Promicromonospora sp. Populi: one gene and its partners. The protein of the gene in region 2 binds, or shares a complex with, the protein of the main gene of each other region. Links are inferred from orthologs where the notes say so. Each region holds a gene or a part of one and is shown on either strand. Other genes may lie near its edges.

The links. Proteins that work in one complex are often made in the same cells at the same time.
Region 1: the proteins of secY (region 2) and secA are in contact, whole or in part, in a crystal structure (PDB 3DIN), measured with the Thermotoga maritima proteins. The link is inferred for Promicromonospora sp. Populi from one-to-one orthologs. Residues at the interface, in WP_004081795.1 of Thermotoga maritima: Glu108, Gly109, Glu110, Glu111, Ala236, Glu237, Arg238, Arg239, Ile240, Thr241, Ile242, Gln243, Tyr244, Ala245, Arg246, Arg247, Val248, Thr249, Gly250, Arg251, Arg252, Val253, Tyr254, Gly256, Ala257, Ser258, Thr259, Tyr260, Leu261, Pro262; in WP_004082002.1 of Thermotoga maritima: Glu261, Ala262, Arg263, Lys300, Ala301, Arg302, Thr303, Ile304, Ile305, Leu323, Tyr324, Asp325, Pro326, Val329, Ser330, Tyr333, Ile336, Lys340, Phe345, Val349, Glu363, Phe364, Tyr374, Ser375, Gly376, Gly377, Glu393, Ile395, Thr482, Ser483.
Region 3: secY (region 2) and secG share a complex: the UniProt entries of both Escherichia coli proteins name them as parts of the sec protein translocase complex. The link is inferred for Promicromonospora sp. Populi from one-to-one orthologs.

What each region holds. Positions count from the first base shown.
Region 1 is NZ_CP163528.1:2,694,839-2,698,454, forward strand. Bases 70-3,616 are described here. They hold secA (preprotein translocase subunit SecA), read right to left. Parts: upstream 3,231-3,616; coding sequence 270-3,230; downstream 70-269. Other genes in these bases: AB1046_RS12210 (cation:proton antiporter), read right to left, coding at 3,479-3,616. Outside these bases: AB1046_RS12200 (homoserine dehydrogenase), read right to left, coding at 1-37. UniProt on the Escherichia coli protein: Required for protein export, interacts with the SecYEG preprotein conducting channel.
Region 2 is NZ_CP163528.1:4,392,178-4,395,182, forward strand. What follows is about bases 30-2,965. They hold secY (preprotein translocase subunit SecY), read left to right. Parts: upstream 30-817; coding sequence 818-2,113; downstream 2,114-2,965. Other genes in these bases: rpmD (50S ribosomal protein L30), read left to right, coding at 30-137; rplO (50S ribosomal protein L15), read left to right, coding at 140-592; AB1046_RS19920 (adenylate kinase), read left to right, coding at 2,194-2,751; map (type I methionyl aminopeptidase), read left to right, coding at 2,754-2,965. Outside these bases: more of rpmD, read left to right, coding at 1-29; more of map, read left to right, coding at 2,966-3,005. UniProt on the Escherichia coli protein: The central subunit of the protein translocation channel SecYEG. Consists of two halves formed by TMs 1-5 and 6-10.
Region 3 is NZ_CP163528.1:1,307,294-1,310,077, reverse strand. What follows is about bases 1-2,715. They hold secG (preprotein translocase subunit SecG), read left to right. Parts: upstream 1-1,094; coding sequence 1,095-1,337; downstream 1,338-2,715. Other genes in these bases: opcA (glucose-6-phosphate dehydrogenase assembly protein OpcA), read right to left, coding at 2,655-2,715; pgl (6-phosphogluconolactonase), read right to left, coding at 1,852-2,655; AB1046_RS05880 (RNA polymerase-binding protein RbpA), read left to right, coding at 1,391-1,753; tpiA (triose-phosphate isomerase), read left to right, coding at 36-806. In the rest of the region: more of opcA, read right to left, coding at 2,716-2,784. UniProt on the Escherichia coli protein: Subunit of the protein translocation channel SecYEG. Overexpression of some hybrid proteins has been thought to jam the protein secretion apparatus resulting in cell death; while this may be true it also results in FtsH-mediated degradation of SecY.

The sequences.
Region 1 (3,616 bases), 1.7 Mb from region 2 along the record:
GCAGCCCGCGTGCGGGCTCGGGGACGTGGAAAGGCACAGCGATCCTGCTTTCGTATCCGGGAAACGGTCCGGTCAGGTGCCCTCCACACGGGAGCTCCGGACGTCTCGATCAGGGTAACCGGAGGCTCTGACACCCGGGGGGCTTGTCTCACGGCGGCGACCATCACGTGGAACGCACACCACGTGAAACAGGGGCACCCCCGACATAAACGCCGGGGGCACCTCTGTTCGGCACCGCATTCATCGCCGCGTTGGTCGCGCGGACGGCGTCAGACCTCGTTGACCCCGTGGCAGACCTTGTACTTCTTGCCCGAGCCGCACGGGCACTGGGCGTTGCGCGGCGTGCCGGGGAACGTGCGGCCGTCGCTCGTGGCGGCTGTCGCCTCGCCGTGCAGCGCGGCCCGACGACGGGCGCCGTCCGGGGACTGCATGAACGCCGAGCCCGAGCCGTCCTCGCTCGGCGCCGAGTACGTCAGCGACTGCGGCCGGTTCGGGGCGTCGAGGCCCTTCGCGAGCAGGATGGGCTCCGTCGCGGCGCCCGCCGCGCGGCGCTGGCGCGGCGCGGGCGGCTGACTCGGCTGGCCCTGCCGCGGCAGTGACGCGGGCTGTACCACTGGGATCTGCGTGGTCGGCGGCGCTTCCGGCTGTCCCGTGCCCAGGCGGCCACGCGGCGGCACCGGCGGAGAGGCGGGCAGATCCGAGCCGGCGTCGTCGGCCTGCTCCGCACCGGGCTGCTGGACGGTCACCTCGAGGTTGAACAGGAACCCGACCGACTCCTCCTTGATGGCGTCGGTCATGGCCTGGAACAGCTGGAAGCCCTCGCGCTGGTACTCGACCAGCGGGTCGCGCTGCGCCATGGCGCGCAGCCCGATGCCCTCCTTGAGGTAGTCCATCTCGTAGAGGTGCTCACGCCACTTGCGGTCCAGCACCGAGAGCACCACACGGCGTTCGAGCTGGCGCATGGCCGGGGCGGAGAGCTCGTCCTCGCGCGCCTGGTAGGCCACCCGCGCGTCGGACAGGATCTCCTCCAGCAGCATGTCGCCCGTGAGCCGCTCGATGCCGCCGGCCTCATCGGCGATCTCGTCGGGCGTCAGGGAGACCGGGTACACGGCCTTGAGCGCCGTCCACAGCGCGTCCAGGTCCCACTGCTCCGACGAACCCTCGGCCGTCGCGTTGGTCACGTACTCCGTGACCGTGTCGGTGAGGAAGTGCTGCACCTGCTCACGCAGGTCCTCGCCCTTGAGCACTCGCAGGCGCTCGGCATAGATGACGCTGCGCTGGCGCGAGAGGACGTCGTCGTACTTCAGGACGTTCTTGCGGATCTCGAAGTTGCGCGACTCCACCTGGCCCTGCGCGGACATGATGCCGCGGGTGACCATCTTGGACTCCAGCGGCATGTCGTCCGGGAACCCGGCCCGGTTCATCATCGACTCGGCGAGACCGGAGTTGAACAGGCGCATCAGGTCGTCCTGCATCGACAGGTAGAACCGGGACTCCCCCGGGTCACCCTGCCGGCCGGAGCGTCCGCGCAGCTGGTTGTCGATCCGGCGGGACTCGTGGCGCTCGGTGCCGAGCACGTAGAGGCCACCGGCGGCCTTCACCTCGTCGTGCTCCGTCGCGACGCGGGCCTTCGCCTTCTCCAGCGCCTCCGGCCAGGCCGCCTCGTACTCCTCGGGCGTCTCGACCGGGTCCAGGCCCCGCTCGGCGAGCTCGGACACCGCGAGATACTCGGCGTTGCCGCCGAGCATGATGTCGGTACCACGGCCGGCCATGTTCGTGGCGACCGTGACGGCGCCCTTGCGGCCCGCCATCGCGACGACCGCAGCCTCGCGCTCGTGCTCCTTGGCGTTGAGCACGTTGTGCGGCACGCCGGCCTTCTTCAGCTTGGCACTCAGGAGCTCGGACTTCTCGACGCTCGTGGTGCCCACCAGGACCGGCTGGCCGTAGGCGTGCCGCTCCAGGATGTCGGCGACGACCGCGTTGTACTTGCCGTCCTCGGCCTTGTAGACGAGGTCGGGCTGGTCCAGGCGCTGCGGGTCGTTGTTCGTCGGGATCGGCACGACGCCGAGCTTGTACGTGCCCTGGAACTCCGCGGCCTCGGTCTCGGCCGTACCGGTCATCCCGGAGAGCTTCTTGTACAGCCGGAAGTAGTTCTGGAGGGTGATCGTGGCGAGCGTCTGGTTCTCCGCCTTGATCTCCACCCCCTCCTTGGCCTCGATGGCCTGGTGCATGCCCTCGTTGTAGCGGCGCCCGGCGAGGATGCGGCCGGTGTGCTCGTCGACGATCATGACCTCGCCGTTCAGCACGACGTAGTCCTTGTCGCGCTTGAACAGCTCCTTGGCCTTGATGGCGTTGTTCAGGAACCCGATCAGCGGCGTGTTCAGCGACTCGTAGAGGTTGTCGATGCCGAGGTAGTCCTCGACCTTCGCGATGCCGGGCTCGAGCACGCCGACGGTGCGCTTCTTCTCGTCGACCTCGTAGTCGACGGTGGGCACCAGGCGGCGCACGACCTTGGCGAACTCGTTGTACCAGCGGTTCGCGTCACCGGCCGCAGGGCCGGAGATGATCAGCGGCGTGCGCGCCTCGTCGATGAGGATCGAGTCGACCTCGTCGACGATCGCGAAGTTGTGCCCGCGCTGCACCAGGTCGTCGGTGGACCAGGCCATGTTGTCGCGCAGGTAGTCGAAGCCGAACTCGTTGTTCGTGCCGTAGGTGATGTCCGCGGCATACATCTCACGGCGCTGGGCCGGGGTCTGGCCCGACAGGATCACCCCCGTCGTCATACCCATGAACCGGAAGACGCGGCCCATCAGGTCACCCTGGTACTTGGCCAGGTAGTCGTTGGTGGTGATGACGTGGACGCCGTCGCCCGACAAGGCGTTGAGGTACGCGGCGGTGGTCGCCACCAGCGTCTTGCCCTCACCGGTGCGCATCTCGGCGATGTTGCCGAGGTGCAGCGCCGCACCACCCATGATCTGGACGTCGAAGTGCCGCTGGCCGAGGGTGCGGTGAGCCGCCTCGCGGATCGCCGCGAACACCTCCGGCATGAGCTCGTCGAGAGTCGCGCCGTGCTCCAGCCGTTCCCGGAAACGTGCGGTCTCCTCACGCAGCTCGGTGTCGCTCAGCTCGACAAAGCTGGGCTCCAAGCGGTTGACCTGCTCAGCCACGGAATGCAGCTTCTTCAGGACACGTCCTTCGCCTATGCGCAGGACCTTGTCGAGGATGGACACGCGGGTTCTCCCAGGTCGTCGGTCAAGTTTCGCCGTCGTCCATCGTAGGCCGTAAACCTCGGCGAGAGGCCCAAAGAACCGACAGCAGACAGGCAGGTTCGCTCCAGGGGTAACGCTCGCAACACCCGCAGGGTTCCAGCTGCGGTCCAGCACGGCGGTTCCGGCGCAGTCGTTCCGACCGCCGGGGCCCGGACGGCGCGGTCAGGTTGGACCGGCTCGGTCAGGCCGGCGCGGTCAGGCCGGCTCGGTCAGGCCGGGCCGGCGCTGGCGGCCGGCTCGCCGTCGGACGCGGGACGTGCCCGACGTTCCGCCTGCGCGTCGCGCATCCGCTCGGCGGCCGCATAGCCGAGCGCCGCCTCGGCCGCCTCGTCGGCGAGCGCCAGGCC
Region 2 (3,005 bases):
AGCAGAACCAGCGTGACACGCTGCGAACCCTCGGCCTCAAGCGGATCGGCGACACTGCCGTGAAGGAGGACCGTGCGGAGATTCGTGGCATGGTCAAGACGGTGGCGCACCTCGTCGCCGTCGAGGAGGTCGAGTGATCATGGCGGAGAACAAGCCGCTGAAGATGCACCACCTCCGTCCGGCCCCCGGCGCCAAGACCGCGAAGACCCGTGTGGGTCGCGGTGAAGGCTCGAAGGGTAAGACGGCAGGTCGTGGTACCAAGGGTACGAAGGCTCGTTACCAGGTGCCCGCAGGCTTCGAGGGTGGGCAGGTGCCTCTGCACATGCGCCTCCCGAAGCTGCGTGGGTTCAAGAACCCGTTCCGGGTGGAGTTCCAGGTCGTGAACCTGGACAAGCTCTCCACGCTGTTCCCCGAGGGTGGCTCCGTCACCGTCGAGGACCTCGTCGCCAAGGGGGCGGTCCGCAAGGGCCAGCCCGTGAAGGTGCTCGGCAACGGCGAGATCACCGTCAAGCTCGAGATCGCGGTCGACCGCGTCTCGACGTCCGCCAAGGAGAAGATCCTGGCGGCCGGCGGTACGGTCTCGGAGGCCTGAGAAAAGCTGGCAGGGCCGGCAGCGCGTCATGCGCGGCCGGCCCTGTGTGCTCTCTGTGGGCTCTCTTGAGAATTTCTGGAGCTTTCGTGGTCCGGACGACCCCGTGAGCAACGTAGAATCCGACACGGTCTGGCTGCAGCGTTGTGGTCTGGCCCACGTTCGACACACCTCGCCGGCGTCCCGCCGGCGACACGAGATCCCGCAACGGCGGGCCAGGAGGATAGGGTGCTCAGCGCTTTCGGCCGGGCTTTCCGGACGCCAGACCTGCGGCGCAAGCTGCTGTTCACGATCGCGATCATGGCGATCTTCCGGCTCGGGTCGTTCATCCCGACTCCCGGTGTGGACTATGCGAACGTCCAGCAATGCATCGCGCAGAACGACAACGACAGCCTGCTCGGCCTGATCAACGTCTTCAGCGGCGGAGCTCTGCTGCAGCTGTCGATCTTTGCTCTCGGGATCATGCCGTACATCACGGCGAGCATCATCGTGCAGCTGCTTCGCGTGGTCATCCCACGCTTCGAGGCGCTGTACAAGGAGGGCCAGTCGGGTCAGACCAAGCTGACCCAGTACACCCGCTACCTCACGATCGCCCTCGCGATCCTGCAGTCCACGACCGTCATCACGACGGCGCGCCAGGGCCTGCTGTTCACGGGCTGCCCGGTTGATGTCATCGCGGACGACAGCATCCTGACCTCGGTCTTCATGGTCATCACCATGACCGCCGGTACCGGCCTGGTCATGTGGCTCGGCGAGCTCATCACCGAGCGCGGCGTCGGCAACGGCATGTCGCTCCTGATCTTCACGTCGATCGCGGCGAGCTTCCCGACGTCCCTCTGGTCGATCGCCGGTGGCGCCAACGGCGTCGTGAACTTCACGGTCATGATCCTGGTCATCATCCTGGTGATCGGTCTTGTGGTGTTCGTCGAGCAGTCGCAGCGCCGCATCCCCGTGCAGTACGCGAAGCGCATGGTGGGCCGTCGCATGTACGGCGGCACCAGCACGTACATCCCGATCAAGATCAACATGGCCGGCGTGATCCCCGTGATCTTCGCGGCCTCGATCCTGGCCATCCCGGGCCTTCTCGCCCAGTTCGGCAACCAGGAGGCCGACTGGGTCGTCTGGATCTCGAACAACCTGGTCCAGCAGTCGTCGCCGCTGTACATCCTGATCTACTCGTTGATGATCATCTTCTTCTGCTTCTTCTACACCTCGATCACGTTCAACCCGGACGAGGTCGCGGACAACATGAAGAAGTACGGCGGCTTCATCCCCGGCATCCGTGCCGGCCGCCCCACGGCGGAGTACCTGGACTTCGTGATCACCCGGATCACCTCCGCCGGTTCCGTGTACCTCGCGCTGATCGCGCTGATCCCGACGCTGGTGCTTGTCTTCCTCGGCGTCAGCACCTCCCTGCCCTTCGGCGGTGCCTCGATCCTCATCGTGGTGGGCGTCGGCCTGGAGACGGTCAAGCAGATCGACTCGCAGCTGCAACAGCGCCATTACGAAGGATTCCTCCGTTGAGTCAGACCCCCAACACCACTTCCCGTCGCGAGCTCCACGCTCGTCCGGACCAGGAGGGCCAGGTCACCCGCCTGGTCATCATGGGTCCGCAGGGCGTAGGCAAGGGCACGCAGGCTGCGCGCCTCGCCGAGGTCTTCGGGATCGTGGCAATCTCTACCGGTGACATCTTCCGGGCCAACATCAAGGACAACACGGAGCTCGGTACCACCGCCAAGGCATACATCGAGAAGGGTGACCTCGTCCCGGACGAGGTCACCAACGCCATGGTCCACGACCGCCTCGGTGACGAGGACGTCAAGGCCGGTTTCCTGCTCGACGGCTACCCGCGCAACGCGGCCCAGGTCGCCGAGCTGGACACCGCGCTCGCCAGCTTCGGCTGGGAGCTCGACGGCGTGATCGAGCTGACGGCGGAGCGGGACGTACTGATCGAGCGCCTCACCAAGCGGGCGCACGACGAGGGCCGGGAGGACGACACCCCCGAGGGGATCGCCCGCCGCCTCGACATCTACTACACCGAGACGGCCCCCCTGACCGAGGCCTACGCGGCGCGGGGGCTGCTGGCCAAGGTGGACGGCGTCGGCGAGATCTCCGAGGTCACCGACCGCATCGTCGCCACCCTCGCGGCCCAGCTGGGCTGAGCGTGGTCTTCGGTCGGGAGCGGGTCGAGTACAAGACGCCGGACCAGGTGCGCCTCATGCGGCGCGCCGGTCTGGTCGTCGCGGACACGCTCGCCGCAGTCCGGGCCGCAGCCCGGCCCGGCCTGACCACCGCGGACCTGGACACGGTCGCCGCGAAGGTGATCAAGGACGCCGGAGCGGCACCGTCGTTCCTCGGCTACCACGGGTTCCCGGCGGTCATCTGTACATCGGTCAACGACGAGGTCATCCACGGC
Region 3 (2,784 bases), 3.1 Mb from region 2 along the record:
AGGAAGAAAACGTGGCTACCACCCGCACGCCCCTGATGGCGGGCAACTGGAAGATGAACCTGGACCACCAGCAGGCGATCAGCACGGTCCAGAAGCTCTCCTGGTCCCTGAAGGACGCCAAGCACGACTACCAGGCGGTCGAGGTGGCGGTGCTGCCGCCGTTCACCGACCTGCGGTCGGTGCAGACGCTCGTCGACGGCGACAAGCTGGAGCTCGTCTACGGCGCCCAGGATCTCTCCAAGCACGAGTCCGGCGCGTACACCGGTGAGGTCTCCGGGGCGATGCTGTCGAAGCTGGGCTGCACCTACGTGGCGATCGGGCACTCGGAGCGGCGCGAGCACCACGCGGAGACCGACGACGTCGTGAACGCCAAGGTGCGTGCCGCCTTCGCCCACGGCCTGACCCCGATCCTGTGCGTCGGCGAGGGCCTGGAGGTCCGTAAGGCCGGCGACCAGGTGTCCTACACGCTGGCGCAGGTCGAGGCCGCGCTGGCGGACGTCCCGGCCGAGCAGGTCGCGCAGATCGTCGTCGCCTACGAGCCCGTCTGGGCCATCGGCACCGGCGAGGTCGCCACCCCGGAGGACGCGCAGGAGGTGTGCGGCGCGATCCGCCGCGTGCTCGGCGAGCTGTGCGGCGCCGACGTCGCCGCGGGCGTGCGGGTGCTGTACGGCGGCTCGGTGAAGTCGGGCAACGTCGCGCAGATCATGGCGCAGCCCGACGTCGACGGCGCCCTGGTCGGCGGCGCGAGCCTGGACCCGGAAGAGTTCGCGAGAATTGCCCGCTACCAGTCCCACGTAACGGCCTGATTCTCCAGTGGTTGTGGGCGCGATCGTTGCGCCTAGAACGGGCGGTTGGTCGCAACGGTCGCGCCCACAACCAATGGCTGACATCGCGGGGCTGAGACCGTCTCGCAATCTGGCTGATGTACTCTCGCTCGGGCGTGATGTTCCAGGTGTGACCGCTGCTCACGGCTCTATCGCTTGCTGCATGGAGTCCTGAACAGGTGGTTCGCACTGTGAGGTGCGTCTCGCTTACTCTTGACCGATCCGCCGCCGGGAAACACCCGGTACACCTACAACCGAGGACGTGAACTCGTGGACGCGCTCCGCATCATCCTTCTGGTCCTGCTGGTCCTGACCAGCGGCTTCTTGACCATGCTCATCCTGCTCCACAAGGGCAAGGGTGGCGGGATGTCTGACATGTTCGGTGGCGGTATCTCGATGGGCGCCGGTTCGTCCGGCGTGGCCGAGCGGAACCTCAACCGCATCACCGTTGGCTTCGCCCTGGTGTGGGCCGTGGTGATCGTGCTGCTCGGGCTCATCCAGCGGGTCAGCTGACCGGTCGCCAAGCGGCCAGCGGCTGACGGCCACACACAGAGGGGACGACAGACGTGGCATCAGGTGGTCATGCGATTCGGGGGAGCAGGGTAGGTGCAGGCCCCCTCGGGGAGACGGAGCGCGGCGACACTGCGCCACGTATCCGGGTTTCTTACTGGTGTGCCAACGGGCACGAGACAGCACCGAGCTTCTCGGTGGGCGAGGACGTGGAGGCTCCCACGCAGTGGGACTGCCCCCGTTGCGGGTTCCCCGCAGGGATGGATCCGGTCAATCCGCCGGCTCCCGTGCGGAACGAGCCGTACAAGACGCACCTTGCCTACGTGAAGGAGCGCCGGTCCGAGGAGGACGGCGCCGCCCTCCTGGAGGAGGCGCTGGAGGCACTGCGGATCCGCCGTGGCGGACGCGTAGCAAGCTAACTTTTTTTGCAGTGTGGTGAAGCAGAGCGCCTGCCCCGGTCGGGTCGACCGGGGCAGGCGCTCTGCTTCACCGCTGTGTTGTCAGTTCCGCTGTGCGGTCACTTCTTGGCGCCGGCCGCTTCCGCGTCCAGCAGCCACAGGGTCCGTGCCTGCCCGACGGCGCCCGCGGCGGGCACCTTCGTCACCGGCTCGCCCGCCAGCGCGGCGGCCACCTGCCCGGCCTTCTCGGCCCCCGCCGCAACGATCCACACCTCGCGGGCGGACCGGATCGCGTCGAACGTGAGCGAGACCCGCTCGGGCGGCGGCTTGGGCGAGCCGTGCACGCCCGCCGTCGTGCCCTGGGCGGCCAGGCCGTCGTGGCCGGGGAACAGGGACGCGACGTGCCCGTCGGGCCCCATGCCGAGCAGCAGGACGTCGAACGCCGGCACGGGGGTCGCCGCGCCGGCCGGTGCGTGCTCCGCGAGCTGCGCCGCGTAGACCGCGGCGCCCTCCTCGGGAGTCGCGACCGACGTCGGGCCCGGCATGGGGTGGACGTTGGCCGCCGGGAGCCCGTGGTTGACGACCAGGTCGTCGAGCAGGGCCTGACGGGCCTGCGTCTCGTTGCGGTCCGGGTCGCCGTCCGGCAGGAACCGCTCGTCGCCCCACCAGAGGTGGACCCCCGACCAGTCGACGGCCGGCACGAGCGGGCTGGCGGCCACGGCCGCCAGCGACGCGATGCCGACCGTGCCACCGGTGAGCACAACGTGCACGGGGGAGCGGACCGACTGCACGTCCAGGATGCGCGTCAGCAGCCGCGCGGCCGCTGCCTGCGCCAGCACCTCCTTGTCGGGGTGCACGACGACGAGCCGCACCCCGGACCCGGGGCCGGCCGCCGGGCCGGGCCCCGTCTCCGAGCCGGACATCAGGCCGCTGTCCGCGTGGTGATGTGCTTGAGGCCCCGGATGAGGGTCTCCTCGAAGATCTCGTCCGGGTCGAGCCGGCGCAGCTCCTCGATCAGGGCCTCGTTGAGCGCACGGATCGGCAGGGCGATC